4 regions of the Pantoea sp. B65 genome follow, and region 4 is predicted to be linked to each of the others. Evidence: predicted binding sites of a transcription regulator. Region 4 holds the regulator's gene; each other region holds the start of a gene.
What was found. Region 4 encodes CRP, which controls carbon source genes, mostly activating them, when cyclic AMP is high. Its sites were predicted from a motif close to ATGTGANNNNNNTCACAT; they were not measured.
Positions count from the first base shown of each region.

Region 1: focA (formate transporter FocA) is a predicted target of CRP. The motif match lies at 4,446-4,463, and genes of this name have one in related genera.
Region 2: JWF83_RS11335 (iron-containing alcohol dehydrogenase) is a predicted target of CRP. The motif match lies at 5,459-5,476, and genes of this name have one in related genera.
Region 3: JWF83_RS03495 (PTS mannitol transporter subunit IICBA) is a predicted target of CRP. The motif match lies at 5,350-5,367, and genes of this name have one in related genera.

Region 1 covers NZ_JAHXPU010000041.1:217,003-224,981, forward strand. Annotated here, with positions in the region: gene aroA (3-phosphoshikimate 1-carboxyvinyltransferase) at 1-790, opposite strand, end outside; gene serC (3-phosphoserine/phosphohydroxythreonine transaminase) at 989-2,074, opposite strand; gene ycaO (30S ribosomal protein S12 methylthiotransferase accessory factor YcaO) at 2,374-4,131, shown strand; gene focA (formate transporter FocA) at 4,523-5,386, shown strand; gene pflB (formate C-acetyltransferase) at 5,475-7,757, shown strand; gene pflA (pyruvate formate lyase 1-activating protein) at 7,979-7,979, shown strand, end outside.
Region 2 covers NZ_JAHXPU010000023.1:294,667-302,645, reverse strand. Annotated here, with positions in the region: gene JWF83_RS11365 (YacC family pilotin-like protein) at 124-471, shown strand; gene speE (polyamine aminopropyltransferase) at 577-1,440, shown strand; gene speD (adenosylmethionine decarboxylase) at 1,469-2,278, shown strand; gene JWF83_RS11350 (DeoR/GlpR family DNA-binding transcription regulator) at 2,356-3,117, opposite strand; gene JWF83_RS11345 (D-threonate 4-phosphate dehydrogenase) at 3,124-4,104, opposite strand; gene dtnK (D-threonate kinase) at 4,097-5,374, opposite strand; gene JWF83_RS11335 (iron-containing alcohol dehydrogenase) at 5,598-6,746, shown strand; gene JWF83_RS11330 (dihydrodipicolinate synthase family protein) at 6,764-7,648, shown strand; gene JWF83_RS11325 (phosphoglycerate dehydrogenase) at 7,701-7,979, shown strand, end outside.
Region 3 covers NZ_JAHXPU010000015.1:129,589-137,567, reverse strand. Annotated here, with positions in the region: gene JWF83_RS03520 (ABC transporter substrate-binding protein) at 1-131, shown strand, start outside; gene JWF83_RS03515 (ABC transporter permease) at 152-1,093, shown strand; gene JWF83_RS03510 (ABC transporter permease) at 1,096-1,971, shown strand; gene JWF83_RS03505 (gamma-glutamyltransferase family protein) at 1,988-3,589, shown strand; gene JWF83_RS03500 (DUF3053 domain-containing protein) at 4,334-5,050, shown strand; gene JWF83_RS03495 (PTS mannitol transporter subunit IICBA) at 5,522-7,453, shown strand; gene mtlD (mannitol-1-phosphate 5-dehydrogenase) at 7,556-7,979, shown strand, end outside.
Region 4 covers NZ_JAHXPU010000015.1:468,561-476,539, reverse strand. Annotated here, with positions in the region: gene JWF83_RS05005 (DUF3289 family protein) at 56-841, shown strand; gene JWF83_RS05000 (DUF943 family protein) at 828-1,292, shown strand; gene JWF83_RS04995 (OsmC family protein) at 1,365-1,769, opposite strand; gene crp (cAMP-activated global transcriptional regulator CRP) at 2,080-2,712, shown strand; gene JWF83_RS04985 (YccS/YhfK family putative transporter) at 2,778-4,856, shown strand; gene argD (bifunctional acetylornithine/succinyldiaminopimelate transaminase) at 4,901-6,121, opposite strand; gene JWF83_RS04975 (aminodeoxychorismate synthase component II) at 6,210-6,785, opposite strand; gene JWF83_RS04970 (putative adenosine monophosphate-protein transferase Fic) at 6,835-7,428, opposite strand; gene JWF83_RS04965 (YhfG family protein) at 7,418-7,588, opposite strand; gene ppiA (peptidylprolyl isomerase A) at 7,699-7,979, opposite strand, start outside.

The DNA.
Region 1 (7,979 bases), on a different contig from region 4:
TAACACGCACGGTACCGCCTTTGATCGCGGCGGCGGCAAGGAAATAGGAGGCGGAAGAGGCATCGCCCTCGACCAGATAATGTCCTGGCGACTGGTACTGCTGATTGCCGCGAATATCAAAGCTGGCATAGCTATTGTTAACCACCACCACGCCAAAGGTTTTCATCAGATTCAGAGTGATATCGATATAAGGCTTCGATACCAGTTCACCTTTAATGACAATCCGCGTGTCCTGAGTTGCCAGCGGCGCCGTCATCAACAGCGCGGTAAGAAACTGGCTGGATACACTGCCATCCACCGCCACTTCACCGCCGACAAATCCCCCTTTGATATGCACTGGCGGATAATCCTGCTGCTCCAGATAGTCAATCTGCGCGCCGCCCAGACGCAGGGCGTCAATCAGATGACCGATCGGGCGCTCTTTCATGCGCGGCTCACCGGTCAGCACGATATCGTTGTGGCCAAGACAAAGCGCCGCCGCCAGCGGACGCATCGCGGTACCGGCATTGCCCAGAAACAGCTCCAGGGCCCGATCCGCATGCAGAGGTCCGGCGCAACCGACAACATCACACCGGGTACGATCGGCAGAAAGCGTATAGTTCACACCCAGCGCACTCAGAGCATTAAGCATATGTTTAACGTCATCGCTATCCAGCAGATTAGTTAAATGCGTGGTGCCCTTTGCCAGCGCCGCCAGCAACAGAGCACGGTTAGATACGCTTTTCGAGCCCGGTAAATTTACCGTGCCGTCGACGCGTGCGATGGGTTGTAACGTCAGGGATTCCTGCATGCGAAACCTATTCTCCAGAAAACAATTGCAATGAAACCTCGCGCGAAGGCAAGGTTTCAGTATTAGCTACCTATGCACCCGACGTCATTCGGGTGGCAGACAGGCGGCAGCCCGTGAATCCCCGGCAGCATAGATAACAATGTGGCCGGGGGGTGCGGGCGCAGTCAACACACCTGCGGCGCGAAGTATGACGGGTAATTAACCGTGGCGGCGCTCAAAGTCGACCATAAAGTCGGTCAGGGCTTTCACCCCTTCAAGCGGCATCGCATTGTAGATGGAAGCGCGCATGCCGCCAACCACACGATGGCCTTTCAGCGCATGTAAACCGGCAGCGACTGACTCATCAAGGAACACTTTATCCAGAGCAGAATCCGCTAACTGGAATGGCACGTTCATCCGTGAACGGTTAGCGATAGCCACCCCGTTGCGGTAGAAATTGCTGTTATCGATGACGCTGTACAGCAGATCGGCTTTCGCCTGGTTCAGCTTATCGATCTCACTCACGCCACCCTGCTCTTTCAGCCACTTAAACACCAGGCCGGAGAGATACCAGGCAAAAGTTGGCGGCGTATTGAACATCGAGTCATTATCCGCCAGCACTTTGTAATCGAGAATCGACGGCAGTTCCTGACGCGCATGACCCAGCAGGTCCTCACGCACAATCACCAGCGTCAGACCGGCCGGACCAACGTTTTTCTGCGCACCGGCATAAATCACGCCGTAGCGACTGACATCAATCGGGCGGGAAAGGATGGTGGAGGATAAATCGGCTACCACCACTTTGTCGCCAAAGTCAGGTTCTTCATTAATGGCAAGACCATCAATGGTTTCATTCGGGCAGAAGTGAACATAAGCCGCATCATCGCTGAGTGCCCAGCGACTCATCGGGGTGATCGCACTTAAACCATCAATGGTGGTTTTGGCATCAATCACATTAGGCGTGCAATATTTCTGCGCCTCATTAATCGCGCTGTGCGCCCAGTAACCGCCATCAACATAATCAGCGGTTTTAGCCTGTCCCAGCAGATTTAATGGCACTGCCGCAAATTGTGCGCGTGCGCCGCCGTGACAGAATAAAACTTTATAGTTGGAGGGGACTTTCAGCAGATCACGCAGATCTTGTTCCGCATCCTGTGCGACCTTAATAAACTCTTTGCTGCGATGACTAATCTCCATAACGGAGGTGCCTAAGCCCTGCCAGTTACACAGTTCCTGCTCTGCACGACGGAGTACTTCTACCGGCAACATGGCCGGACCGGAGCTAAAATTGAAAACCTGAGTCATTTCCCCTCACCACTGTCAGATCTATCGGTTATGCATCTGCTATCGGTTTTATCACTGCGTCCTTGTTGCTGCAATCATTTATCCGGCCCGGATCACATTTTTAGCCGCGTGGCCGCCACAGCATGTAAGGCAATCGCAAATAACCACGATATTTTGTAAAGCGGACACCATTCATTAATGCCGTCTCGCCTGGCGGCTATTTATCGCGCCGGTTGATAATTATCGCCGCCGCATAGCGATTAGCCCGCAAAACCCGTATCATTGCGCGCTTTACGCACAATCATTAACTAGTGGGCAACATGACTCAAACTTATATCCCTGGCAAAGACGCCGCGCTGGAAGATTCCATCGCACGCTTTCAGCAAAAACTACAGGATCTTGGCTTCAATATTGAAGAAGCTTCCTGGCTGAATCCTGTTCCGCATGTCTGGTCAGTGCACATTCGTGACCGCGATTGCCCACTCTGTTTTACCAACGGTAAAGGCGCCAGTAAAAAGGCGGCGCTGGCTTCCGCGCTGGGTGAGTACTTTGAGCGTCTTTCCACTAACTATTTCTTTGCCGATTTCTGGTTAGGCAACACCATCGCCAATGGCGATTTTGTGCACTACCCGAACGAGAAATGGTTCCCGCTGCCGGAAGATGAAAGCCTGCCGGAAGGTATCCTTGATGCGCGTCTGCGCGCGTTTTACGATCCGGAAAACGAGCTAAGCGCCGGCGAGCTGATCGATCTGCAGTCCGGCAATGCCGACCGTGGCATCTGCGCCCTGCCGTTTACCCGTCAGTCAGACCTGCAGACGGTTTATATTCCGATGAATATTATCGGTAACCTGTATGTTTCTAACGGCATGTCTGCCGGCAACACCGCCAATGAAGCCCGGGTACAGGGCTTATCCGAAGTTTTCGAGCGTTATATTAAAAACCGGATTATTGCCGAATCGATCAGCCTGCCGGAGATTCCTGCCGAGGTGCTGAACCGCTATCCTGGCGTGGTCGAAGCAATTGCGCGTCTGGAAGCGGAAGGTTTCCCTATTTTCTCGTACGACGCCTCGCTGGGGGGTAAATACCCGGTGATCTGCGTGGTGCTGTTCAACCCGGCAAACGGCACCTGTTTCGCGTCTTTCGGCGCGCACCCTGATTTCGGCGTGGCGCTTGAGCGTACCGTAACGGAACTGCTGCAGGGGCGCAGTCTGAAGGATCTCGACGTCTTTACCCCGCCAACTTTTGACGATGAAGAAGTCGCCGAGCATGCCAACCTCGAAACCCATTTTATCGATTCCAGCGGGCTGATCTCCTGGGATATGTTTAAAGATGACGCTGACTATCCGTTTGTTGACTGGCGCTTTGACGGTTCGACCGAAGAGGAGTTCGCCACCCTGATGGCGATCTTCCAGGCCGAAGATAAAGAAGTCTATATCGCCGACTATCAGCATCTGGACGTTTATGCCTGCCGTATTCTGGTGCCCGGCATGTCCGATATCTATCCGGCGGAAGATCTGCTGCTGGCCAATAACAGTATGGGTGCTTATCTGCGCGAAACCGTGCTGTCATTACCGGACAGCGAGTGGGAACCACAGGATTATCTCGCGATGATCGAACAGCTGGATGAAGACGGTCATGATGACTTCACCCGCGTACGTGAACTGCTGGGCATTGCTACCGGCAAAGATAACGGCTGGTATACCCTGCGCATCGGTGAACTGAAAGCGATGCTGGCGCTGGCCGGTGGCGATCTGGATCAGGCGCTGATCTGGACCGAATGGACTATGGAGTTCAACAGTTCGGTGGTCAGCCCGCAACGCGCCAATTATTATCGTTGCCTGCAGACCCTGCTACTGCTGGCGCAGGAAGATGGTCGCGATCCGCTGCAGTACCACACGGGCTTTGTGCGCATGTACGGCAGCGAGGCGGTTGAAGCCGCCTCTGCGGCGATAAGCGGTGAAGCGCCGTTTTACGGCCTGCAAGCGGCAGACGGCGACCTGAAGGCTTTCCCGGCTCATCAGTCACTGCTGGCGGCTTACGAGAAGCTGCAGCGCGCTAAACGTCAGTACTGGAAATAATCATGACGGGCTGTTTCAGCATCTTTAAACGGGTCTGAAATAGCCCATTTTATTCGGGTAAACGCTGAATTTAATGGTTTTAAACAGCAATTGAAAAATTAAGGTTAAAAAAAAGTAATCACCTGAACTGAATATGTCGGAAACATTACATTTTCTATAAATTCCTGACGACAAAATGTACCGACATTTTTAGCAAAACGTGTGTTTTTCAACTTTTTTTGTACATTTTAAAATATTTTTTTCCATTCAAAATCAATAACATAAATGAATTTGCCTTATTTTTTTCGCGTTATTTTGCCCCCCGCTCCGCGCTAATATGATCCATATCAATTTGTACTCTATACTCCTTTGTTAGTATCACGTTGCTGACAAATTTCAGGAGTAGGTTAGTGTGAAAGCTGACAATCCGTTCGACCTATTATTACCGGCCGCGATGGCAAAAGTCGCTGAAGAGGCTGGCGTTTATAAAGCAACAAAACATCCCCTAACCACTTTTTTCCTGGCGATTACTGCGGGTGTCTTTATTTCCATCGCCTTTGTCTTCTATATCACAGCCACCACCGGCAGCGGTACGGTACCCTATGGTCTGGCCAAACTGGTCGGCGGTATCTGTTTCTCACTCGGTTTAATGTTGGTGGTGGTGTGTGGCGCTGACCTGTTCACCTCTACCGTGTTAATCGTAGTAGCCAAGGCCAGTGGACGTATTACCTGGATGCAGTTGGCGCGTAACTGGATTAACGTCTACGTTGCTAACCTGATTGGCGCATTGTTCTTTGTCGCGCTGATCTGGTTCTCCGGCGAGCATATGGTGGCAAATGGCGCATGGGGTTTAAACGTGCTGCAAACCGCCGACCATAAAATGCATCATAGTTTTATCGAGGCCGTCTGCCTTGGTACCCTGGCAAACCTGATGGTGTGTATGGCGGTATGGATGAGTTATTCCGGCCGCACCCTGACGGACAAAATGCTCGCGATGATCCTGCCGGTAGCGATGTTCGTTGCCAGCGGCTTTGAACACAGCATCGCCAATATGTTTTTGATTCCAATGGCCATTGTGATTCGTGACTTTGCTTCACCAGAATTCTGGCAGGCCGCCGGCACCAGCGCCGACCATTTTTCCAGCCTGACCGTTAGCAACTTTATTGTTGATAATCTGATTCCGGTGACCATCGGTAACATCATTGGTGGCGGTTTACTGGTAGGCTTAACCTACTGGGTAATTTATCTGCGCGGCGGCGATAAACCTCACCACTAAGCGCCGACGTTGAAAAAGAATTTGGCACCGGCCGCGTATTGACCCGACCGGACCGTAGAACGAACTCCACAAATAAGGTAGGTATCAAATGGCCGAGCTTAATAACAAACTGTCCGCAGCCTGGGAAACATTCGCTGCTGGCGAATGGCAGAACAGCGTTAACGTCCGCGACTTCATCCAGAAAAACTATACGCCGTATGAAGGCGATGAGTCTTTCCTGGCCGGCGCTACCGACGCGACAACCGCTCTGTGGGACAATGTTCTGGAAGGCATCAAGATTGAGAACCGCACTCATGCGCCGGTTGATTTTGATACTGACCTTGCTTCAACTATCACTTCTCACGATGCCGGTTTTATTAATAAAAACCTGGAAAAAATCGTTGGTCTGCAGACTGAAGCCCCACTGAAACGTGGTCTGATTCCGTTTGGCGGCATCAAAATGGTGGAAGGCTCATGTAAAGTTTATGGCCGTGAGCTGGATCCATCACTGAAAAAAGTCTTCACCGAATACCGCAAAACTCATAACCAGGGTGTGTTTGATGTTTATACCCCGGATATCCTGCGCTGCCGTAAATCCGGTGTTCTGACCGGTCTGCCAGATGCTTATGGTCGCGGACGTATTATCGGTGACTATCGTCGTGTTGCCCTGTACGGCATCGACTTCCTGATGAAAGACAAGTTTGCGCAGTTCACCTCACTGCAGAGCGATATGGAAAATGGCGTTAACCTTGAAGCCACTATCCGTCTGCGTGAAGAGATTGCCGATCAGCATCATGCGCTGTCGCAGATTAAAGAGATGGCGGCCAAATATGGTTGTGATATCTCTGGCCCGGCGACTACGGCTCAGGAAGCAGTACAGTGGACTTACTTCGGCTACCTGGCTGCAGTGAAATCACAGAACGGTGCGGCGATGTCCTTCGGTCGCGTATCCACCTTCCTTGATATCTTTATTGAACGTGACCTGAAAGCAGGCAAAATCAACGAACAGCAGGCCCAGGAACTGATTGACCACCTGGTAATGAAACTGCGTATGGTGCGCTTCCTGCGTACGCCTGAGTATGATGAACTGTTCTCTGGCGACCCAATCTGGGCAACCGAATCCCTCGGTGGTATGGGTGTTGACGGCCGTACTCTGGTATCAAAAAGCAGCTTCCGCTTCCTGAATACCCTGTACACCATGGGTCCATCACCTGAGCCAAATATTACCATTCTGTGGTCAGACAAACTGCCACTGAACTTCAAAAAATATGCGGCCAAAGTCTCCATCGACACTTCATCAGTGCAGTATGAAAATGATGATCTGATGCGTCCGGACTTTAATAACGATGACTACGCCATTGCCTGTTGCGTCAGCCCAATGGTCATCGGTAAACAAATGCAGTTCTTCGGCGCCCGTGCTAACCTGGCGAAAACCATGCTGTATGCGATTAACGGCGGCATGGATGAAAAAATGAAAATTCAGGTCGGTCCGAAAGAAGCACCGATCATGGATGCAGTGCTGGATTTCGACACCGTAATGGCCCGTATGGACCACTTTATGGACTGGCTGGCTAAGCAGTATGTTACCGCGCTGAATGTTATCCACTACATGCACGATAAATACAGCTACGAAGCTTCACTGATGGCGCTGCATGACCGTGATGTTTACCGTACTATGGCTTGTGGTATCGCGGGTCTCTCCGTGGCGGCTGACTCGCTGTCAGCGATTAAATATGCCAAAGTGAAACCAGTACGTGATGCTGATGGCCTGGCGGTTGATTTCGAAATCGAAGGTGAATATCCGCAGTTCGGTAACAACGACTCACGTGTTGATGACCTGGCCTGTGACCTGGTTGAACGCTTTATGAAGAAAATTCAGAAGCTGCAGACCTACCGCAACGCGGTACCAACTCAGTCAGTACTGACCATTACCTCTAACGTGGTGTATGGTAAGAAAACCGGTAACACCCCTGATGGTCGTCGTGCCGGCGCGCCATTCGGACCAGGTGCTAACCCAATGCACGGTCGTGACCAGAAAGGTGCTGTTGCCTCACTGACTTCTGTTGCGAAACTGCCGTTTGCTTACGCGAAAGATGGTATCTCTTACACCTTCTCTATCGTACCAAACGCATTAGGTAAAGATGACGATGTGCGTAAAACCAACCTTGCCGGTCTGATGGATGGTTATTTCCATCATGAAGCCAGCATTGAAGGCGGTCAGCACCTTAACGTTAACGTGATGAACCGTGAAATGTTGCTGGATGCGATGGAACACCCGGAAAAATATCCGCAGCTGACCATTCGTGTTTCAGGCTACGCAGTACGTTTTAACTCGCTGACTAAAGAACAGCAGAACGACGTAATCACTCGTACCTTTACTAAATCGCTGTAAGTCACCACAGCTTGCACTAAATAAAGGCTCCGTTGCAGGAGCCTTTTTACCACCAGCCTGCTTTGCAGAGGCCTGTATCACCGGGTCATTGAATGCCGCTCACCCCGTTGCGGTTGCAGCGATTAAGGATACAGCCATCTGGCAAAACAGACTGACATAACGCAGCAATTAAAGACTGCGTAACCTGTAACCAGCAGGTTTACCATGGAGAACTCATCGCAA
Region 2 (7,979 bases), on a different contig from region 4:
GATTCATCATACGGCTAAAAACTGATGAAATTGATTGTTGAAGGCAGGTTAAGCGGCAAAATTGTCTGAACACTGAGTCTAACTGTGCTAACGTCAGGATATTGCAACTTTATGAGAAGAATTATGAACAAAGGCATCAAGGCTCTGTTTCTGACCGGGCTACTGGGTTTCTCCTGTTCCAGCTTCGCGCTAAGCGAATCCGAAGCGGAAGATCTTGCGGATTTGACCGCAGTCTTTGTCTATCTGAAAAATGATTGTGGCTATCAGGACTTACCCGATGCCCAAATCCGCAAGGCATTGATGTTTTTTGCCCAGCAAAACCGTTGGGATTTAACCAATTACAGCAGCTACAATATGAAAGCGCTGGGCGAAGACAGCTACCGCGATCTGAGTGGTATCGCCATCACCAACGATAAAAAGTGTAAATCTCTGGCACGTGATTCCCTCAGCCTGCTTGCCTACGTAAAGTAACCCGCCGCGATTGATTCTCTGCTGGTCATTTGACCGTGCAACCACGGTCAGAGTTAGCTATGATGTGCCGCCCATTTTTCATGGCTATTTTGAGGAGACTCCCCCATGGCCCAAAATGAAATGTGGTATGAAACGCTTCATGCCGGTTTCGGACAGTATTTCACGGTCGATAAAGAGTTGTATCGTGAGAAGACCGAACATCAGGATCTGATTATCTTCGAAAATGCCGCTCTGGGTCGCGTTATGGCGCTGGACGGCGTGATACAAACCACCGAGCGCGACGAGTTCATCTACCACGAGATGATGACCCATGTGCCGTTACTGGCGCACGGTGCGGCAAAGAAGGTGCTGATTATTGGCGGTGGCGACGGCGCCATGCTGCGCGAAGTCAGGCGCCATAAGAATATTGAACAGATCACGATGGTCGAAATTGACGCCGGCGTGGTCAGCTTTTGTCAGCAGTATCTGCCGAACCACAGTGCCGGAGCCTATCAGGATCCGCGCTTCACACTGGTGATTGATGACGGAGTTAACTTCGTCAATCAATGCAGTGAGAAATTTGACGTCATTATTTCCGACTGTACCGATCCTATCGGTCCTGGGGAAAGTCTGTTTACGTCCGAATTTTACGCTGGATGCCATCGCAGCCTTAATCAGAATGGCATCTTTGTCGCGCAGAATGGCGTTTGCTTCCTGCAGCAGGATGAAGCCATTAACAGTCACCGCAAACTGGGCCATTACTTTAGCGACGTCAGCTTTTACCAGGCAGCGATCCCGACCTACTACGGCGGTATCATGACCTTCGCCTGGGCGAGCGATAATCCGGCTTTGCGCCAGATTGATAGCGCAACCCTGCAAGCGCGTTTTGCTGCAGCAGGCTTAACCTGCCGTTACTATAATCCGGCAATCCACACTGGCAGCTTTGCCCTGCCGCAATATCTGCTGAATGCACTGTCAGACGCAAGCTGACCGGGCATTTATAAGGGGGTGAACTAAATTGCAAAAGCTGAAACTACATGGCTTCAACAACCTGACAAAGAGCCTGAGTTTTTGTATCTATGATATTTGCTATGCAAATACCGCTGCCGAGCGCGACGGATACATTGCCTACATTGATGAGCAATACAACGCCAATCGACTGACTGAAATCCTGAGCGAAACCTGCTCGATTATTGGCGCTAATGTGCTGAATATCGCTCGTCAGGACTATGAACCACAAGGGGCCAGCGTCACCATTCTGGTAAGCGAAGAGCCGATTGACCCGCGTGATATCGATAACTCTGAACATCCTGGCCCACTGCCTAATTCGGTAGTTGCCCATCTGGATAAGAGTCATATCTGCGTCCATACCTACCCGGAAAGTCACCCGGAGGGTGGACTGTGTACCTTCCGCGCCGATATTGAGGTCTCCACCTGCGGCGTCATCTCTCCGCTAAAAGCGCTGAATTATTTAATTCATCAACTGGAATCGGACATCGTTACCATCGACTATCGCGTACGTGGCTTTACCCGCGATATTAACGGGGTAAAACACTTTATTGATCATGCGATTAACTCAGTTCAGAATTTTATGTCTGACGATATGAAGTCGATGTACGACATGATGGATGTGAATGTCTATCAGGAGAATATCTTCCATACCAAGATGCTGCTGAAAGAGTTCGACTTAAAGCACTACTTGTTTAACACCAAACCGGAAGAGTTAAGCCCGCAAGAGCATAAACGTATCACCGATTTGCTGTGGAAAGAGATGCGTGAAATTTACTACGGTCGCAATATTCCTGCCGTGGGATTAAAAACGCTGTAACGGCCGCAGAACGGGAGCCAGCAATGGCTCCCCCCGTTTCCGCGATATCGCCCTGCAGCGGCCATAATGACGGCATTTCAGACCGTCAGCGTCAGCTGAAACGCCTGCCCACCCAGCGCGGCGCGCGCGTCTGCTTCCAGATGCTTATCGGTGATAATATCAGTCAGACCCTGCAGCGGCGAAACGCAAAACAGTGACCAGGAGCCATACTTACTGCTGTCAGCCAGCAATACGCGGCGGCGCGCATTCACCAGTAAATCCTGCTTCAGTCCGGCTTTCTCTTCGGTCGGGGTAGTAATGCCTTTCTCCAGACTCCATGAGTTACAGCTAACAAAAGCGACATCCGGATAGATGGTACGCAGAAAACGCCGGCCATGATCGCCAATACAGGACTGACTGGAGTCATCAATACGACCGCCAATAATCGTCACTTCAATCTGCTTAAATTCTGACAGAAACAGCGCAATATGCAGATCGGCGGTAATCACCCGCAGCGGCAGATGCGTCAGCTGACGCGCCAGTTCCAGCATAGTGGTACCGGCATCCAGTACCACCGCATCACCGGCCTTTACCAGGCTCGCCGCCTGCTGCGCTATCGCCTGCTTCTCGGCCAGATTGCGCTGTGATTTCTCCAGCGTGGTCGGCTGCGCCGGGATAAAGCGATTCAGCGTGACGCCACCATGGCTGCGGCTGATTACCCCCTCCTGATCAAGCTTAATCAGATCGCGGCGAATAGTGGCTGGCGACGCGGAAATCGCGGCGACCAGTTGTTCAACAGTGACCAGATTATGACTTTTCAGATAATCCATAATCTGATCGAGGCGGCTTTGTCCCTTCATATTTCCTTATGCCAGTTGCATCGCGAGTTGGATGGAAATCGCCATGCTCTCAGACTTCGCTTTACCTGTCCAGGCAATATCAAACGCCGTACCATGGTCAGCCGAAGTACGGATAAACGGCAGTCCGGCGGTAATATTAACGCCGTCATAGAAGCCTAATAGCTTCAGCGGAATATGCCCCTGATCGTGATACATCGCCACCACCATGTCATACATCCCTTCGTAACACTGCAGATAGACCGTATCCGGCGGGCACGGACCATACACATTAATGCCTTTTGCCTGCATCGCCTCCACGGCGGGGCCGACAATGGTGATCTCTTCCTCGCCAAACAGACCATTCTCCCCGGCGTGCGGATTAACCCCGGCGACCGCAATACGCGCATGAGGAAAGCCGACGCGCTTCATAAAGGTATCCGCCATGCCAATCACCGTTTCCACCCGTTCGCGGCCAAGGGTATCGAGGAACTTGCGCAGCGCAATATGGGTGGTGACATGAATCACTTTCAACCGCTCGGTATACAGCACCATGGCGTAATCTTTGCTGTTGGTGAGTTTCGCCAGCAGTTCGGTATGGCCCGGATAAATATGCCCGGCCAAGTGCAACGCTTCCTTATTCAGCGGCGCAGTAGCGATAGCATGCACCTCGCCCGCCATCGCCAGTTCTGTTGCACGCTTCACGCAGCGATAGGCCAGATCGCCGGCCGCCGCCTGAACCAGGCCGGGCTTTAATACCTGCGGATCTGCCAGCGGCTCGTCGATAATATTAATAATGCCGGGAGCAAAGCGCGCATCGGACACCTTGTCCAGCACCCGTAATTCCACTTGCGGCGTAATATTCAGACTCATTATCCGGCGCAGCGTGGCGGCACATCCCACCACTACCGCCGGGGCGCCGGAAAGCTCCCCTTCAGCCAGGGATTTGATAATAATTTCCGGGCCAATACCTGCCGGGTCGCCCATAGTAACCGCAATAATTTTACTCACTCGACTTCTCCTCAATAAAACGAATAACTTCCAGCAAGGTGTTTTCATCGCCAAAACCACCGGCTTTGGTCATCACCAGCATGTGTTGATAGGTATTAAGCAGGTGGCCGTACGGCACACAGCCCGCCACCTGACCATTAATCTGAAATCCGCTGGCGCCCAGCCGCCGGGCGACAGCCAGCGCCACATCACCGCCGGAAAGATAGAGCGCGGCTGGCTCTGCCTGCGGCAAAATCGCCGCGGTCAGGTCGCCGAGCAACTGACAAATTTGTTCACCTAATTGCTGACGTGAAATCTGATGTTGCTGGCACAGGGCCGCGATAGCATGGCGCTGTTCGGGCTGCTGACAGGTGCGGATCACGCAGTGCTCTCCCTGCCGTAGCGCCGTCACGGCCTGCTGCAGCCACTGATTACGCTGCGGCCAGCGGGGGTGCTGAAACAGTTGAGTGATATCGACATCCACCAGCGTCAGGCGATGCCGGGCGTCGATACGCGCAATCTGCTGACGGGCGATATCACTCATCGAACCAATCACCGCCAGCAGAGGGGAGGATGTGCGGTCGGCCAGTAAGGCGCCCAGCGCATCGCTTAATCCGGCGGCACCGGCCAGTAACGGTTTTTCCGCCAGCTGCGCCGCCGCCAGCATCAGGCGCCGGATATCGTCATCTGATTCTGCATCGGCCACCAGCAAGCGTGTTCCCTGGCGCAGATGCTGTTGCAGGCACGCCACTAACGCGCCAGAACGCACCGTATCAAGCGCCAGCACCGCGCCGGGCAGCTGACTCTGCGCCTGCAAGCGCGCCAGCACGCTGGAATCAGTCACCGGGGTTTTCGGATCGCTGGCAAATTCGGTTTCGGTTAACCGATGACCATTAATCAGGCAGCAACCATTGCGCGTGGTGCGCCCCAGCCGTGGCACCGCCGGCACCACCAGCGCCAGCTGCCGGCCGCTGGTCAGCAGCGCCGCTTCAATCTCAGCGCCGGGATTACCGCGCAGAGTGGAGTCGATTTTTTTGAAAATCCAACCCTGCCGCACCATCTCAACGCCTGCACTCATCGCCTGACGGGTACGTTCAGCGGCCTGCTCCGCGCTCAGCGCCCGGCTGTCCGTACTGATCACCCAGACATCCGTCTCAGCACTATTGATTGCCGTGGCACTGTTAAACAGGACACTCACTCGCGCACCGGCCCGGGCCAGTCCGCTACCGGCGTCATTAGCACCAGTAAAATCATCGGCAATCACCCATACCGGGGTTTTCCACTGCGTCATTTATTCTCCATCAGGGTTGAAAGATTGCGTCAGTCATCATGCCACACAACCCGATAATGATTATATTCAATCATGATTGATTATATGTGAGCAAGATCAAATTAATCAAAATCAATATATCTTATAAAATTAGCCAGCAGATGTGACAAACGTCGCGTTGAAATGACGAATTACAATCACCAGCGGTCTGCGCAAGCGGTCGTCAGGAGAAAAGGCAGAAATAATGAATATCAACAGCACCCTTATCAGCGGTTATCAGGCGCTTAATGACATTAGCTATCTGTTGCAGGATAAGCAGAGCGTATTGCTGGTCACGGATAAAAATATTGTGGCGATCCCGGCAGTACAACAGCTGATTGCGCAGGTGAAGTCCCATGTCCGCAGCCTGAAAATGGTCGACAACGTGCCGCCAGAGCCAAGCCAGCACGATGTCGCCGCCATACTGGCGCCGCTGGAAACGCAGGGTATTGATATGGTGATCGGGATTGGCGGCGGCAGTGTGCTGGATGTCGCCAAGTTGCTGTCGGTGCTGAGCGTAGAACAGGCCCCAACGCTGGAGGCGCTGCTGGCAGGCGAGAAGCCGCAAACGCGCACCACCACGCTATTGATCCCGACCACCGCCGGTACCGGCTCCGAAGCCACCCCTAACGCCATTCTGGCGATCCCGGAGAAACAGACCAAAGTCGGGATTATCTCGCCGGTGATGCTGCCCGATTTTGTCGCGCTGATACCGGAGCTGACCACCAGCATGCCGGCGCATATTGCCTCTTCCACCGGTATTGACGCTCTTTGTCACCTGATTGAATGCTTTACCGCCACCGTGTCGAACCCGGTAAGTGATAACTACGCGCTGATCGGCATGAAAAAGCTGTTTGCCAGCCTGGAAACTACCGTTGCCGAACCGGCTAACCTCAGCGCCCGCCTCGAGATGTTGTGGGCCTCTTATTATGGCGGCGCGGCCATTGCCCATGCCGGTACCCACCTGGTACACGCCATGTCCTATCCCCTGGGCGGCAAATACCATATTCCCCATGGCGTAGCGAATGCCATTCTGCTGGCCCCCTGCATGCGCTTTGTGCGCCCGGCAGCGGTCGGCAAGTTTGCCCAGGTTTACGATCTGCTGCCCTCTTCCGACCACGCGCTGACGGAAGAGGCGAAATCGCATGCGCTGGTCGACTACTTCGCCGCGCTGGTAAAACGCCTGAAGCTGCCAGCCAGCCTTGATGAACTGGGGATTAATGCCGACCACCTGCCCTACCTGGTGGAGGCCGCGCTCGATGTGCAGCGCCTGATGAAAAACGTTCCGGCAGCGGTCAGCGCCAATGAGGTGCGCGATATTTATATGACGCTGTTTCCGACACTCAATCACTAATGGATTACGAGGATAAGATGAGCAAGAAAATTGACGGCGTATTAACCGCCATCGTCACCGCCTTCGATCGCGACGGTGCTTATAACGCCAGCGCCATGCGCCAGCAGATTCGCCGCCAGCTGAAAGCCGGCAACGGTATCTTTTGCGGCGGCACGAACGGCGAATTCTTTGTGCTGAACGAGCAGGAGAAGCTGGCCGTGACGGAAACCTGCGTCGATGAAGTGGCGGGCAGCGCCAATGTTGTCGCCCATATCGGCGAAATCTCGACCCGCGAAACTATTCGTCTGGGTAAACAGGTGGCAAAGCTGGGCGTCGATGCAGTATCAGTCATTACCCCGTACTTTGTGCCGCTGAAACAGCATGAATTGATCGCGCACTATCGCGCGGTGGCGGATGCCGTTGAGGTACCGGTATTTCTCTACAACATTCCGGCACGCACCGGTAATACCCTGCAACCGGATACGGTACGCACGCTGGCGGCACACCCGAATATCATCGGGATTAAAGATAGCGCGGGCAGCTATGAAAGTCTGAGTGGTTTCCTGCAGGCGGTCAAAGGTATCGAAAACTTTAACGTGCTGAATGGTCCGGACTCGCTGATTCACCAGGGTTTTGTCGATGGTTGCTCCGCCTGTATTTCCGGGCTGGCCAACGTCGCGCCAGACGAAATTAACGCTATCTGGGCGCACTTTAACGCCGGCGATATCGAGGCGTCACGCAAGGCGCAGGAGAGTGTTACCGGCCTGCGGACCGATCTGTATAGCGTCGCCTTCTCTCCGGCAGCCGTGAAGAAAGCGCTGGCGCTGATGGGCCACGACGTCGGCGAAAGCCGCTATGCGGTGCAGTTCAGCGCTGAAGACGAACAACGTATTCGTCAGATCGTGAATCAATACCTGCAATAAATCATCTTGCGGCGTTGCGGCGCCGCTTCATACCAATACCAGGAAACGAATGATGAAAGTAATCTGCACCTCGCCTTCTTTCGCCAAATACGATGATACCCCCATCGCTACGCTGAAAGACCAGGGCTTTGAACTGATTATGCTGCCCGCAGATGCGCCACTGTCGGCACTGGCAGCACATCTGGCGGATACCGTGGCGATGATTGTCGCCTTTACCGAGGTCAATGCTGCGCTGCTGGACCTGGCACCAAAACTGAAGATTGTCTGCAAGCATGGTGTCGGCGTCGATAATATCGATCTGGCAGCGACACGTGAGCGGGGGATCTACGTC
Region 3 (7,979 bases), 340 kb from region 4:
TGCAAACGGATATGCCGATCGCTTATCTCTACTTTGAACCGCGTATTTTTGGTATGAGCAAAAAGCTGACCGGCTTTAAACCTTCACCGGATGGTCTGGTGCGTCTGGCTGGCGTGCAGATGGCGCCCTAAAGGGCGTTGGGGGAGGAGTGATGGTTGAATTGATCTGTAAGCGTCTGCTGCTGGCCATTCCGACGCTGTTGCTGGTCAGTATTATGGTGTTTTCCCTGCAAAAGTTGCTGCCGGGAGATCCGCTAGTGGCAATGGCTGGTGAAGAGCGCGATCCGGCGGTGATTGCCCAGCTGCGCGCGGAGTATCACCTTAATGATCCGATTCCGGCACAGTATTTTTACTGGATCAGTAATGCGCTGCGCGGTGATTTAGGGGTTTCTCTGCGCACCAAAGAACCGGTTACCCGGCTGATTGCCAGTAAGTTGCCGGTGACGCTGGAGTTGTCACTGCTGGCGATGACGGTCGCGCTGCTGGTCGGCATCAGCATGGGGATTGTCGCTGCGGTACGTAAGGACAGCTGGGTCGATCACACCACTAATTTTGTTGCGCTTTCAGGTATCTCGGTACCGCATTTCTGGCTGGGTATTTTGCTGATTTTGCTGTTCTCAGTACATTTACAATGGCTGCCCGCCTCCGGTTATGTGCCGCTCAGTGAGAGTATTCCGCAGAACCTGAAGACCCTGCTGCTGCCAGCACTGGTGCTTGGCACCGGACTGGCGGCCACACTGATGCGCCATACTCGCGCGTCGATGATTGCCGTGCTGAAGGCTGACTATATCCGTACCGCACGTGCCAAAGGCTTGCTGCCAAAACGAGTGATCCTGAAGCATGCTTTGCGCAATGCGCTGGTGCCGGTGATTACCCTGACCACCCTGCTATTTGGTGAACTGCTAGGGGGGGCGGTACTGACCGAACAGGTTTTCACCCTGCCCGGTTTTGGCAAGATGATCGTCGACTCCGTATTTAACCGTGATTATGCGGTAGTGCAGGGGGTGGTGCTGGTGACGGCAATCGGTTTTCTGCTGCTAAATCTGCTGGCCGATGTGCTCTATGTGCTGATCAATCCGAAAATGCGAGGCTAACCATGAGTGACGCTTTAGCTGCTGGCGCCGCCGTGCCGCTGCAGCAACCGGGCAATCGGGTAGTAAAAAAGTTTCTCGCCAATAAAAGCGCCATGGCGGGAGCGATTATCGTGCTGCTGTTTGTACTGCTGGCGCTGCTGGCGCCGTGGCTGGCGCCTTTCGACCCGATCAAAGCCAACTTTCTGGCCGTGCGTAAGCCGCCGTCAGAGCTTTACTGGCTGGGCACCGATGAGCTGGGGCGCGATATTTTATCGCGGATGATTTGGGGGGCACGGACTTCGCTGCTGGCCGGCTGTATCTCGGTGTTGATCGCCATCCTGATTGGCGTGCCGCTGGGGCTAATCGCCGGTTACTGGCAGGGCATCTGGGACGGCGTGATTTCGCGTTTTATTGAAGCGCTACTGGCCTGCCCGTTTTTGATCCTGGCGATTGCGCTCGGCGCCTTTCTCGGCCCGAGCCTGGGTAACGCGATGATTGCCATTGGCTTATCGGCAATGCCGATTTTTGCCCGCCTGACGCGCGGCCAGGTGATCGCCATCCGCAATGAAGAGTATATCGACGGCGCGCGCGCCATTGGTCTGCCCGACCGCTGGATTGTGCTGCGTTATGTCTTGCCGAATGTGATGTCGCCGATTCTGGTGCAGGCGACACTGGCGATTGCGGCGGCGATTATCACCGAAGCCAGCCTGTCATTTCTTGGCCTCGGCCAGCAGCCGCCCAATCCGTCGTGGGGCGCAATGCTGAATACGGCCAAAGGCTATCTGGAACAGGCGCCCTGGATGTCTATTTTTCCCGGGATTGCCATTTTTCTCGCCGTGCAGGGCTTCAATCTGCTGGGAGATGGACTGCGTGACGCGCTCGATCCGCGCAACGACTGATGATTAAGGAATAGCGATGAGTGGTGAAATAGATTTTAATCTCGGGTATCCCTCCTGGCGTGCGCCGATGATGGGTCGCAATGCGGTTGCCACCTCGCAACCGCTGGCGGCGCAGGCCGGATTGCGTATGTTACAGCTGGGTGGTAATGCGGTAGACGCGGCGATAGCCACCGCCATGGCGCTGACGGTGGTGGAACCGACCGGCAATGGTATCGGCAGCGATGCCTTTGCCATTGTCTGGGATGGCGAACAGCTGCATGCGCTGAATGCCTCCGGACGCGCGCCGGCGGCATGGAAAGTGGAAGATTTTGCTCACCTGTCGGTAATGCCGGAAACCGGCTGGGATGCGGTCACCGTGCCGGGTGCGGTATCGGCGTGGGTGGAACTGGCGGAACGTTTCGGCAACTTACCCCTCACCACCCTGGCGCAACCGGCGATTGAGTACGCACGCCACGGTTTTCCGGTTTCACCGTTAATCGGCCAGCTGTGGCAGCGCGGCTATAACAAACTGCGCGATCAGCCAGGTTTCAGCGCCTGTTTCGCCCCCGCAGGGCGCCCACCGCGCAGCGGCGAACTGTTTCGCAATCCGCATCAGGCCGACAGTCTGGAAAAAATTGCCGCCAGTAACGGCGAGGCATTTTATCGCGGCGAACTGGCGGAAAAGATCGTCGCCTTCGCCCGCGAACACAACGCGGCGCTGACCCTCGACGATTTGAAAAACCACCGCGCCGACTGGGTTACCCTGCTGTCACGTCCGTTCGCTGGCGGTTCAGTGCATGAACTGCCACCTAACGGCCAGGGTATCGCCACACTGATGGCGCTGGGCATTCTGGAACAGTGGGATATTGGCAGCTATCAGCCGGATTCGGTCGACTGGCTGCATCTGTCGATTGAGGCGATGAAGCTGGCGCTGGCCGATCTCGACCGCTATATCGCCGATGAGGATCATCTGGAGTTTCCGGCGGAACTGTTGCTCAGCGATGCGTATCTGCAAAGCCGCGCGGCGCTGATTGACCCGAAAAAAGCCGGTGATTTCACCTTTGGCGCCCCGACGCAGAGCGGTACCGTCTATCTTTCCACCGCCGATGCCAGTGGCATGATGGTCTCTTTTATTCAGTCCAACTATATGGGCTTCGGTTCCGGGGTGGTAGTGCCTGGCACCGGCATCAGCCTGCAAAACCGTGGCGCGGGTTTTGCGCTGGATAAAGATCATCCGAATGTAGTGGCGGGTGGCAAACGTCCCTTTCACACCATTATTCCGGCCTTTGCACTGGATGGCGATGGCCAGCCGCTGATGTCGTTTGGCCTGATGGGCGGCCCGATGCAGGCGCAGGGGCATTTACAGCTGGCACTGCGTATTATGCTGCATAAGCAGAATCCGCAGGCGGCGATTGATGCACCGCGCTGGCGCATTGTCGCAGGCCGCGAAGTGAGCGTCGAAGCAACGATGGATCGCAATACGCTGGCAGCACTGCGCGCCATGGGGCATAAACTGGTAGTGGAAGATCCGCTGCAAAGTTATAACTTTGGTGGTGCGCAGGTGATCGTGCGCGATGCGCAGGGCTTTTATATTGCCGCCACAGAAAGCCGCAAGGACGGGCAGGCACTGGTGTTTTAATGACCAGCTGGGGCCGGTAACCACTGGCCCTATGCTTTATTTAGCGTTTATCGCTAAGTTGCAGCTGCTCTGTTTTGCCATCGCGTATCAGAGAGATACTCTGCACGATATCGTCGCCTCTCTATATGGTTATCAAACCAGACAGTGGTATAAATCGAGTATTCCGCTTCTTTCCCATTATTAAAGTCGTTATGTAAACATTTATCGGACTTTACACGCCAGTAATCACTTTATGGCATTTCGGCAGTAAACCAAATGACTTGAAATTTTCCGTCGATGACTTTAGATATCATATAACCATCGTTTACCGGACGATTTTCCAATAGCCTTTTCGTTCTGTAAGTTAAATGGAAAGTAGCTGCCATGATCGATTCTGACCCGACGATAATCAATACTCTGGTGAAATACAGATCGCACTAATGATATTTCACCACAAGCAAGCGCGCGTGACTCTCCTTTTACCATAACCATAATCCTCATTCCCTAAGTGGCAGGGGGGAGGATAATAAATATCACTAAATAAAAGTGTTCAGGCAATAATCAGCGCATTTCGGCTGCGGAGCACATATTGCCCTGCTCCCGGCCGGGCCCAACCCGGTGCAAACGACAGGGAAAATGCGCCGAAGAAAGCCGTGTCAAGGGTATTCAGCGCTGGTAAATAAGACTATCCTTTAGGCACGACAAAGCATGCTATTGATCTGCGTTATCATCCAGATAACCGTTCACAATGACAGGAGTTTATGTATGGCGACTGGAATCTCCCGTGTCTGGGCCCGCGTATGGGTGCCACTGACGGCACTGTTTCTCGTCTTTCAACTAACCGGCTGCGGCGACAAAGAGCCGGAGCAGCGTAAAGCTTTTATCGATTTCCTGCAGAATACCGTAATGCGTAGCGGTGAGCATCTGCCAGCACTGAGCGAAGATCAGAAACAGAAGATGGGTAATTATGCCAGTGATTACGCCATTCTGTATGGCTTTTCACAGCAGGTGAATAAAGCTGTTGATGACGGTATGAAGCCGGTGGTGGATGAGCTGACGGCGATTCGTGTTCCGCAGGATTATCTGACCCGTCGCAACTCCCTGCGCCAGGCCAGCGGTTCGCTGAATGTGCTGGCGCAGCAGATCCAGAGCGCTAAAAGCCAGGCCGACAGCAGTCATGCCGCTCTGAAGCAGCCTGACGATTTAAAAGCGGTATATCAAACGGTCTACAGCAAGGTAGTGACGCAACCGGCAGACTCGCTGATCCCGTTATTACCGGCGCTGCAGTCGCTGAGCCAGGATGTCTTGCAGGCTGGCGACTATCTGCAACAGCAGGGAGCTGCAGTCAGCTTTAACAATAATGGCGTGCAATTCTCTACCCGCGAGCAGGCAGCGCAGTACAACACCATTATGAGTAATATGTCGTCAAAAACTCAGGCATTGACCCAGGCGCAAAGCGCGGTGCAGGGTGGTTTCCAGTAACGGCAGGGAAAGCCCCTTTCCGGCCGCGCTTTAGCGCTGAGCACCCCAATACCCCGGCGTAATTTTCTTACAGCTTTTCCCTGCCCCCCTGGCGTCCGAATCAATATGTGATCGGGCGCCTTTTAGCCTTAAAATAAATTGTGATTGTCATCACAATTTAGCAACAAACAGCCAATAATTTTTTGTGATGCAGATCACATTAAATCCATTTTCCAGTATAAATAATCGCCACCGTCCTTTTTTTACATCACAAATATGTGATCAATATCACCAAATACCCCCCTAAAGCCCCATTATCAATGTGATGTAGATCACACTTAATCCCATCACTACGCAGCGTCATAAACGCGTGCTAGAGTCCGCTTGCATACAGTAATGGTGTCATACCGACGGCTCCCCGCCGTAACGTCTCACACAAAAATCAACGCGCTCTCTTATTTGTCAGCGCGTACCAATAAGGGGTGTTTTTTTATGTCCTCATCAGATTTCAAGATCAAGGTACAGAGCTTTGGTCGCTTTCTGAGTAACATGGTGATGCCAAATATCGGGGCGTTTATCGCCTGGGGTATTATCACTGCTCTGTTCATTCCAACTGGCTGGCTGCCAAATGCAACGCTGGCCAAGCTGGTAGGCCCAATGATTACCTACTTGCTGCCACTGCTGATCGGTTTCACCGGTGGCCGTCTGGTGGGTGGCGATCGCGGCGGCGTAGTCGGCGCCATCACGACCATGGGTGTGGTTGTCGGCGCCGATATGCCAATGTTCCTCGGTGCCATGATTGCAGGTCCGCTGGGCGGCTGGGCAATCAAACACTTTGACCGTCTGGTTGATGGTAAGATCAAAAGCGGCTTTGAAATGCTGGTTAACAACTTCTCTGCCGGTATTATCGGTATGGTGTTGGCAATCGTGTCATTCCTGGCTATTGGTCCACTGGTTGAAGGTCTGTCGCATATCCTCGCCGCCGGCGTAAACCTGATGGTGCAGAACAACCTGCTGCCGCTGACCTCGATCTTTGTTGAACCGGCAAAAATCCTGTTCCTCAATAACGCGATTAACCACGGTATCTTCTCGCCACTGGGCATCCAGCAGGCAAGCGAAGCAGGCAAATCGATTTTCTTCCTGATCGAAGCCAACCCAGGCCCGGGTATGGGCGTACTGATGGCCTATATTTTCTTTGGTCGTGGTAATGCCAAGCAGTCTGCAGGCGGTGCGGCAATCATTCACTTCCTCGGTGGTATCCACGAAATTTACTTCCCGTATGTACTGATGAACCCACGTCTGATTCTTGCCGTGATCCTCGGTGGTATGACCGGCGTGTTTACCCTGACCGTGCTGCACGGTGGTCTGGTTTCTCCAGCATCACCAGGCTCAATCCTGGCAGTACTGGCAATGACGCCAAAAGGAACTTACTTCGCCAATATCGTGGCGATTGCCGCCGCTTTTGCCGTCTCTTTCGTGGTCTCTGCTATTCTGCTGAAAACCAGCAAAGTGAAGGAAGAAGACGATATCGAAACTGCAGCCCGTCGCGTGCAGGAGATGAAAGCACAGTCTAAAGGTCAGGGTGGCGCCGCCGTTACCGCAGCCGATGGCCTGAACAGCGATCTGAGCCATGTGCGTAAAATCATCGTTGCCTGTGATGCCGGTATGGGTTCCAGCGCCATGGGTGCCGGCGTGCTGCGTAAGAAGGTTAATGATGCTGGCCTGAGCAATATTTCAGTCACCAATAGCGCGATTAACAGTCTGCCAGGCGACGTCGATCTGGTGATTACTCACCGCGATCTGACAGAGCGTGCGATGCGTCAGGCACCACATGCACAGCATATCTCACTGACCAACTTCCTCGACAGCGGCCTGTATACCGATCTGACGGCACGTCTGGTGGAAGCCAATCGTTCCGCCGGCCATCGTGACAAAGTGATGACCACGCTCAATGACAGTTTCGATGCAGGTCAGGATCATCTGTTCCAGCTGAGCGAGAGCAATATCTTCCTTGGTCTGCAGGCGACAGAAAAAGAGCAGGCGATTCGTTTTGCCGGTGAGCAGCTGGTAAAAGGCGGCTACGTGGAACCGGAATACGTCCAGGCGATGCTGGATCGGGAGAAATTAACCCCGACCTATCTCGGTGAGTCAATTGCGGTGCCACACGGTACGGTTGAAGCCAAAGATCGCGTTCTGAAAACCGGCGTGGTGTTCTGCCAGTATCCAAAAGGCGTACGTTTCGGTGAAGAACCGGACGATATTGCCCGTCTGGTTATCGGCATCGCCGCACGTAATAATGAGCACATTCAGGTGATCACCAGTCTGACCAACGCGCTGGACGATGACAGCGTGATTGAGAAACTGGCTTCCACCACCAGCGTTCAGGAAGTTCTGGATCTGCTGTCAGGTAAAAAATCCGCCTGATTTATTCGCAGGCGCGAAGGTAGTTCCCAGGGGCTGAGCATGCCCAGCCCTTTTTTCGGGCCAGGCATGCCTGGCCCTTACGTCATTTATATGGGTAACAGCATGAAAGCTTTGCATTTTGGCGCAGGTAACATTGGCCGTGGTTTTATTGGGAAGTTGCTGGCGGATGCCGGCGTCGAGCTGGTTTTTGCCGATGTGAATCAGGCAGTCCTTGACGCGCTGAACGCGCGTCATGAATATCCGGTGCATGTCGTGGGGGAGAATGCCCAGGTTGAGATAGTTAAAGGCGTCAGCGCCGTTAGCAGCGCCAGCGATGACATTATCGCGCTGATTGCTGAGGTTGATATCGTTACCACGGCGGTTGGCCCGCAGATCCTTGAGCGCATCGCCGGTAGCGTGGCGAAAGGACTGGCCAAACGCAGTGATAGCGCTAATGTCCGTCCGTTAAATATTATTGCCTGTGAAAATATGGTGCGCGGCACCAGCCAGTTAAAACAGCATGTGCTGAAGGCGCTGCCGGAACAGT
Region 4 (7,979 bases):
GCCGAGGCCCTGCTTATGCCAACTATGGACGAATCATAAAAACAGGATGTTATTTATGAATAACCAGCAACAAGCGCAATCCCTGCGGCTTCCCACCCGTCTGTTTGCCACGCAAAAAAAGATGGATGACTATTATGCAGCCGATATGCGCTATGGCGATCTGTCGCAGCACTGTCTGCAACAGCACTTCGGATTAAGGGATATTTCGACCCGCATTAATCCTTTTACTTATAAAGATCGCGATCATAGTGCGCGCGTTCTATTTGAGGAATTTCGCCAGTTATCCGATACATTCTCTTTTATCGGTGAGTATCAACCGATTATCCGCAAAATGATTAATCATATGCAATTTTGTAATGGTGAAAAATTTACCGATTATTTATTGAACAAAGCGCTTGCCGAACACCTCTCAATAAACAACTCATTAAATAAAATCAGAGAAACTATCATTTCACATTCACATTGGGATAAAAAATATTATCCCCGAGACAATTTCAATCAATTCGGCGTAGCTATAAATGCATCATATTTACCAAAATTTAACCGCTGGATAGATAATATTAATGGGCTAACTATTAGTGTGCATGACACCTGGGCAACACACATCACTCTTGAGTCACTGGGAATTAATGGTGATCGCTACCATGCAAAATTGCAATACCGCATACAGGATCACTTCGGTCTTGATGACAGTGATATTATTCACCGATTATACCGTCAGTTCCGTATTTTCCGCATCTGGTTTGTTCTGCAACGCTGGGAGGGTTATGGCTTTCGCCCGTTTATCAGTGAGATGAATACAATAAAAACTATTGAGGGCAGCCGTTTTGACAAAATTTAAATGGCTGATTATGACAGTGAGTATCTCAACAGGTATGCTCACTTGGTGGCTGATACTACCGACTAAAATCATTGACGTACATTACAAAAGTGACATCAGGAGCTACTACATTATTGTTAAAAATCTTCCATTCACCGATCGAAGAAAAATTCAATGGTGGGAAAATAATAAGCCACATTTTAAACAGCTATTCCATATCCCTGTTGATGAAAATGGCTATGCCATAAACTTTTGGATTGGGAAGTATAGGTCTGATTCAGGGACAGCCCAGGATAGTGACTTGTTGTGTTTTGACGATATGCAAAGTAAGGACAACTGTATAGCTAAGGATAATCAACCAATGACCATTTGGTTTTCAAAATATACAGATGAAACTATTTATCTCCTGAATAACTGGGATAATAAATATATCAAAGACAATAAAAGTGGCGCTATCCGAAAGCTTCGCTAGCCTGCGGACAGCATCTGAACGCAACAGGACCTGAAGAAGGTCCTGTTCACTTCGCAGGGCCTGGAGAACAGCTTACAGCGCGATAACCTCGTAGCTGTGAGTAATCTCGACGCCTTTGCCCAGCATAATCGCCACCGAGCAGTACTTCTCCGCGGACAGATCAACGGCGCGCGCGACTGCTTTGTCGGATAATGCTTTCCCGCTGACCACAAAATGCAGGTTGATATGGGTAAAAATGCGCGGCGCCTCTTCACGACGGGCAGAAGTCAGTTTCACTTCGCAGTCCGTCACATCGTTACGCCCTTTCTGCAGAATGGAAACCACATCAATTGCGCTGCAGCCCCCCGCCGCCATCAATACCATTTCCATCGGACTTGGCGCTTTATCACCGGAATTGCCGTCCATCAGCACCTGGTGACCGGATGCGGATTCTCCTAAAAATGTTAGCCCTTCTACCCACTTAACTCGCGCCTGCATAACATTATCCCCTAATTCATTCAGTTAACTTCAGAGTACGCTGTAAGCGGAAAAACGGCAACGGCGAGCGATTCACATCATGCTGAAGCGAGACAACAGGAGACACTTGCTGCAAGCTGTGCTACAAACAAAGCTGTAATATTTTCGTCGGCATCGATAAGCACGACGGAAGCGGGACGACATTATGAGCTAAGCTCTGAACAGAAGCCCGGACAACTTTCCTGATGGGAAAACGCTTGAATATTTCAACGCCTGCAGGGAACGAATCCCCCTGTTTTTAGGGCACGATTACAACAGAGGATAAAAGCGAATGGTTCTCGGCAAACCGCAAACAGACCCTACTCTCGAATGGTTCCTGTCACATTGCCATATTCACAAATATCCATCCAAAAGTACGCTGATTCACCAAGGTGAAAAGGCTGAAACGCTCTACTACATCGTAAAAGGCGCTGTAGCTGTGCTGATCAAGGATGAAGAAGGCAAAGAGATGATCCTCTCCTATCTTAACCAGGGAGACTTCATCGGCGAACTTGGCCTGTTTGAAGAGGGTCAGGAACGTAGTGCCTGGGTGCGGGCAAAAACTGCCTGTGAAGTGGCTGAAATTTCTTATAAAAAATTCCGTCAGCTGATTCAGGTTAACCCGGATATTTTGATGCGTCTCTCCTCTCAGATGGCTCGCCGTCTGCAGGTAACCTCAGAGAAAGTCGGCAATTTAGCTTTCCTTGATGTCACTGGCCGCATCGCACAAACCCTGCTTAATCTGGCGAAACAGCCGGATGCGATGACTCACCCGGATGGGATGCAGATTAAAATCACCCGTCAGGAAATCGGCCAGATCGTTGGCTGTTCACGTGAAACCGTCGGTCGTATTCTGAAAATGCTGGAAGATCAGAACCTGATTTCCGCACACGGCAAAACTATTGTCGTGTATGGCACTCGTTAAGCCAGCCTGAAACCACGGCGTGATGCAGTCGCGATCGCGCCGTTTTTTTATGTTGTGATCATCTGATGTGGCGGAGAATTATCTATCACCCGGAAGTAAACTACGCGCTGCGGCAAACGCTGGTGCTGTGCTTACCTGTGGCGGTTGGTCTGCTGCTTGGCGGTTTACAACAGGGTTTACTGTTTTCGTTAGTGCCTGCCTGCTGCAATATTGCTGGTCTTGATACCCCCCATAAACGCTTTTTCAAGCGTCTGATTATCGGTGGCAGCCTGTTTGCCCTCAGCAGCTTTCTGATTCAATGGATGTCGCAACACAGCATCCCGTTGCCGGCGATCCTGTTTGCTATGGCGATGCTGCTTGGCGTCACCGGTGAAATTAGCCCGCTACATGCCCGCCTGCTGCCAGCCTCACTGATTGCCGGGATTTTTACCCTGAGCCTTGCCGGTCATATGCCGATGTGGCAGCCGCCATTACTCTATGTGCTGGGCACCATCTGGTATGGGGTATTTAACTGGTTCTGGTTCTGGCTGTGGAAAGAGCAGCCGCTGCGCGAGTCACTGAGTTTGCTGTATCGCGAGCTGGCAGACTACTGCGATGCCAAGTATAGCCTGCTGACCAAACTGACCGACCCGGAAAAAGCGCTGCCACCGTTGCTGGCGCGTCAGCAGAAAGCTGTCGACCTGATCACTACCTGCTATCAGCAGATGCATATGCTGGCGGCCAACCGTGATAACCACCATAAACGCCTGACGCGCGCCTTTCAGGTGGCGCTGGATCTGCAGGAACATATCTCGGTCAGTCTGCATCAACCCGAAGAGGTGCAGAAACTGGTGGAGCAGAGTCATGCCGAAGCCGTCATCCGCTGGAATGCGCAGGTGATCGCCGCACGCTTGCGCCAGCTGGCCGATGACATCCTTTACCATAAACTGCCCGACCGCTTCAGTATGGAGAAGCAATTGCAGGCGCTGGAGAAAATCGCGCGCCAGCACAGCGATAACCCGGTAGGTAACTTTTGCTATTACCATTTCAGCCGTATTGCACGGGTGCTGCGTACTCAGCGCCCACTCTATCAACGCGACCTGATGGCCGATCGACAACGCCGCCTGCCGCTGATCCCGGCGCTGAAAAGCTATCTGTCATTCAAATCATCGGCGCTGCGCACTGCCGGACGCTTCGCGGTCATGCTGATGTTTGGCAGCTCGATGGCGCTATTTTTTAATATTCCTAAACCGTACTGGATCCTGATGACAATTATGTTTGTCAGCCAGAATGGCTACAGTGCAACGCGCGTGCGTATTCAACACCGTGCCTTAGGCACGCTGGCGGGACTGGTCATCGCCGCGGCAACCTTGCGTTTCAGCGTGGCGGAAGGTTGGGTGTTACTGGCGATGCTGGTGATTACCCTAGTGAGCTATCTGTTTATCCGCAAATTTTACGGCTGGGCCACCGTCGGTTTTACCGTGACTGCCGTCTATTCATTACAGCTGCTGACGCTGAATGGCTCGCAGTTCCTGCTACCACGCTTAATGGATACGGTGATGGGTTGCCTGATCGCCTTTGGCGGTATGGTCTGGCTGTGGCCGCAGTGGCAGAGCGGCTTAATGCGGCGCAACGCCCACGACGCGCTGGGCGCCTATCAGGATGCATTACAAATGCTGCTTGGCAGTCAACACAGCGCGGATAAACTGGCTTATCAGCGTATCCGGGTAAATCAGGCCCATAATGCGCTGTTTAACTCGCTCAATCAGGCAATGCAGGAACCCGGGTTTAATGACCGTTACCTGGCGGATATGAAGCTGTGGGTAACGCACAGTCAGTTTATCGTCGAGCATATTAACGCCATGACTATTCTGGCGCGTGAACATACCATGCTGACGCCAACGCTGGCTGAACGCTGGCTGCAATCCTGCGAGATTGCACTGCAACGCTGTCAGCAGCGACTGGAGTATGACGGTCCGGGGTCGGATAGCAATATTCTGGAAGAGCAGGAGGGACTGCAGCAGGGGCCGGAGACCATTATGGAGCGCCACGTAAAGCGCATTCTCGGCCATCTGAGCGTAATGCATACCATCTCATCGCTGGCGTGGAGCCAGCGACCACAGCACGGACAGTGGCTGGTGAGGAAATTGCGCAAACCGTCATAATATCAGGGTGACAGTTATGCCACCCGGTTAATGCCGCTGGGAAGTTATTTACCCAGCACCTTTTCAACTGCCAGGGCAAAACGCGCCATACCTTCAGTGATATCGGTCGGTTCGATAACCAGTGACGGCGCCAGACGAATCACGTTAGTCCCGGCATTCAGGATCATCACCCCTTCGGCCGCCGCCGCATTCAGGATATCGCGAGCCTTCCCGGCGTGCTGCGGTTTCAGCTCAGCACCAATCAGCAAACCTTTACCACGGATATCGCTGAATACATCCAGCTTCGCATCAATTGCTTTCAGTGCGGCAACAAACTGCTGACGACGGCTTTCGACGCCAGTCAGTACTTCCTCGGTATTGATAATATCCAGTGCGGTTTCGGCAATCGCACAGGCTAACGGGTTGCCGCCATAGGTGGTGCCATGAACGCCAGGCGCCATGGTTGAAGCAATCTCGTCGGTAGTCAGCATGGCGCTGATCGGGAAGCCGCCACCCAGCGCTTTCGCGGTAGTGAGAATATCCGGCGCCACCCCGTAGTGCTCATAAGCGAACAGCTTGCCGCTGCGTCCCATACCGCTCTGCACTTCATCAAATACCAGCAGCGCTTTATACTCATCACAGAGTGCGCGCAGCCCCTGAATAAATTCAGCGGTAGCCGGCATCACGCCGCCTTCCCCCTGAATCGGCTCCACCACAATGGCGCAGGTATGATCGTCGATCACCGCTTTTACCGCCGCCAGATCGTTAAAAGGCACATGCACGATATCAGCCGGTTTCGGGCCAAATCCGTCGGAATATTTTGGCTGACCACCGACAGAAACGGTGAACAGCGTACGGCCATGGAAAGCATTATGGAAAGCGATAATCTTGCTTTTGTACGGGCTGTGACGGGAGGAAGCATAATAACGCGCCAGTTTAAATGCGGCTTCGTTAGCTTCCGCACCAGAGTTAGCGAAGAATACACGCTCAGCAAAAGTAGCGGCAATCAGCTTGCTGGCAAGGCGCAGTGCCGGCTCGTTAGTAAAGACGTTACTGGTGTGCCACAGGGTTTCGCCCTGGGTTTTCAGCGTTTCAACCAGCGCCGGATGGCAGTGACCCAAAGCGGTTACCGCGATCCCACCGGAAAAGTCGATATACTCTTTACCCTGCTGATCCCACACGCGGCTGCCTTTACCTTTCACCGGCACAAACTGCGCTGGTGCATAAATAGGCAAAATAACCTTATCAAATGTTGCGCGTGTTACCGCCATTTTTTCCGCTGACATTCACTACCTCGTCTGATTCTACGTTATGGATACGTGAAATAATAATCACAAAATATGCATAAAAAATCACGCAAAGGCAAATATAAACTTACTGTTTAAGGAAATTAGCCAGTAGCTGATGCCCTTGCTCACTGAGAATACTTTCCGGGTGAAACTGCACCCCTTCCAGCGGCAACGTCTTATGACGAAACCCCATAATCTCGTCCGGCTGCTGGTCACGCAGGCTCCAGGCAGTAATGTCAAAACAGTCCGGCAGCGAGTGCCGCTCGACAATCAGCGAGTGGTAGCGGGTCACCGTCAGCGGATGATTTAAACCAGCAAAAACACCAGCGTCATTATGTTCGATGGCCGAGGTTTTACCGTGCATCACCTGCCGTGCACGTACCACCCGGGCGCCAAATGCCTGGGCGATGGCCTGATGTCCGAGACAGACACCGAGAATCGGCAGTCGTCCGGCAAAATGGCTGATAGCCGCCAACGAGATACCCGACTCATCCGGAGTACAGGGACCGGGCGAGATCACCAGATAGTCCGGCTGCAGTGCGGTAATTTCGCTCAGGGTAATCTCGTTATTGCGGCGGACACAGACCTCACTGCCCAGTTCACAGAAATATTGGTAGAGATTCCAGGTAAAGGAATCGTAGTTATCGATAAGCAGCAGCATTCTGGTTCCGGGCCGGATGGCGAAATTGCGACGCCGCCATTCTAGCATCTTACGCCGGGGTGCTTACCACCCTGCCGAAGATATCGATTAATCCGCGCAGATCGCCACTCACCCCATCACGGTTAGCCTTTAGCCAGCTCTCACGATCCACCGGTTGCCAGTTAATCAGATAGCCCGCATGCAGCGCCAGTTGTTCAAAGAACAGTCGCTGCGCACGCCCGTTACCGTGGCGAAATGGGTGCAACATATTGATCTCACAATAGTAGTGCGCCAGGCGGGCCACAAATTGATCCGCGGGTAAGCCGGCAAGGCCATTTTCCGCTTCCAGTGCCGCCATCAGGGCATTGCCCTCTTTTTCGATATACTCAAAATGGCAGAATGGCGTATCGTCCAGCCAGATATCAATACGGCGTAACTCACCGGCCCAGTCATAGAGGTCCTGAAATAGCGTATGGTGCAGCGCGCGCAGATGCGGAAAACCCGGGTTGGGCACGCCAGGGCCAATGGTCGCCGCACGCAGCGCGGTAAACTCCAGCTCAGCCTGATGCAGACGATGGGCTTCGCGGATCTGCAAACGGTTCTTCAGTACCTTAATATCCTGCCAGAAATAGGGGTCGTGTTCGGACATGGCATTAGCGCTCATAATGCCTCCTCAGCGCCCTGAGGCGTTCCGCCACCTCTTGTGGGGCGAGATTGACCTGCTCTATTTCATCGCCTTCAAGACGGCTGCTGGCCTGAAAATTGGCATTGTGATACTGCGACCACAGCGCCGCTTTCTGTTTGTCGGTCAGTTTCTGCTTCATAGCGCCTCCGTCGTCCGTCGCCGCACGCTTCTTCCCTTAGTATATGCAAAATAATTCAGGTTGCAGGGAGACGGCAGGCAAACCGCCGCCGGGCGGCGGCGGCAGAGGCATTAAGGCAGAATTTTAGCGGAAAGGATCACCACCGGTTTACTTGGCACATTTTGATAAGGGCCAACGTTATCGGTTTTAACCTGGGAAATCTTATCGGCAACATCCATGCCTTTAATCACTTTACCGAATACCGCATAACCGAAATCACGCTGACCATGATCGAGGAAGGCATTATCCGCGACATTAATAAAAAACTGACTGGTCGCGCTATCTTTCTCGGCGGTGCGCGCCATGGCAATTGAGCCACGTACGTTACGTAAACCGTTATCGGCTTCGTTTT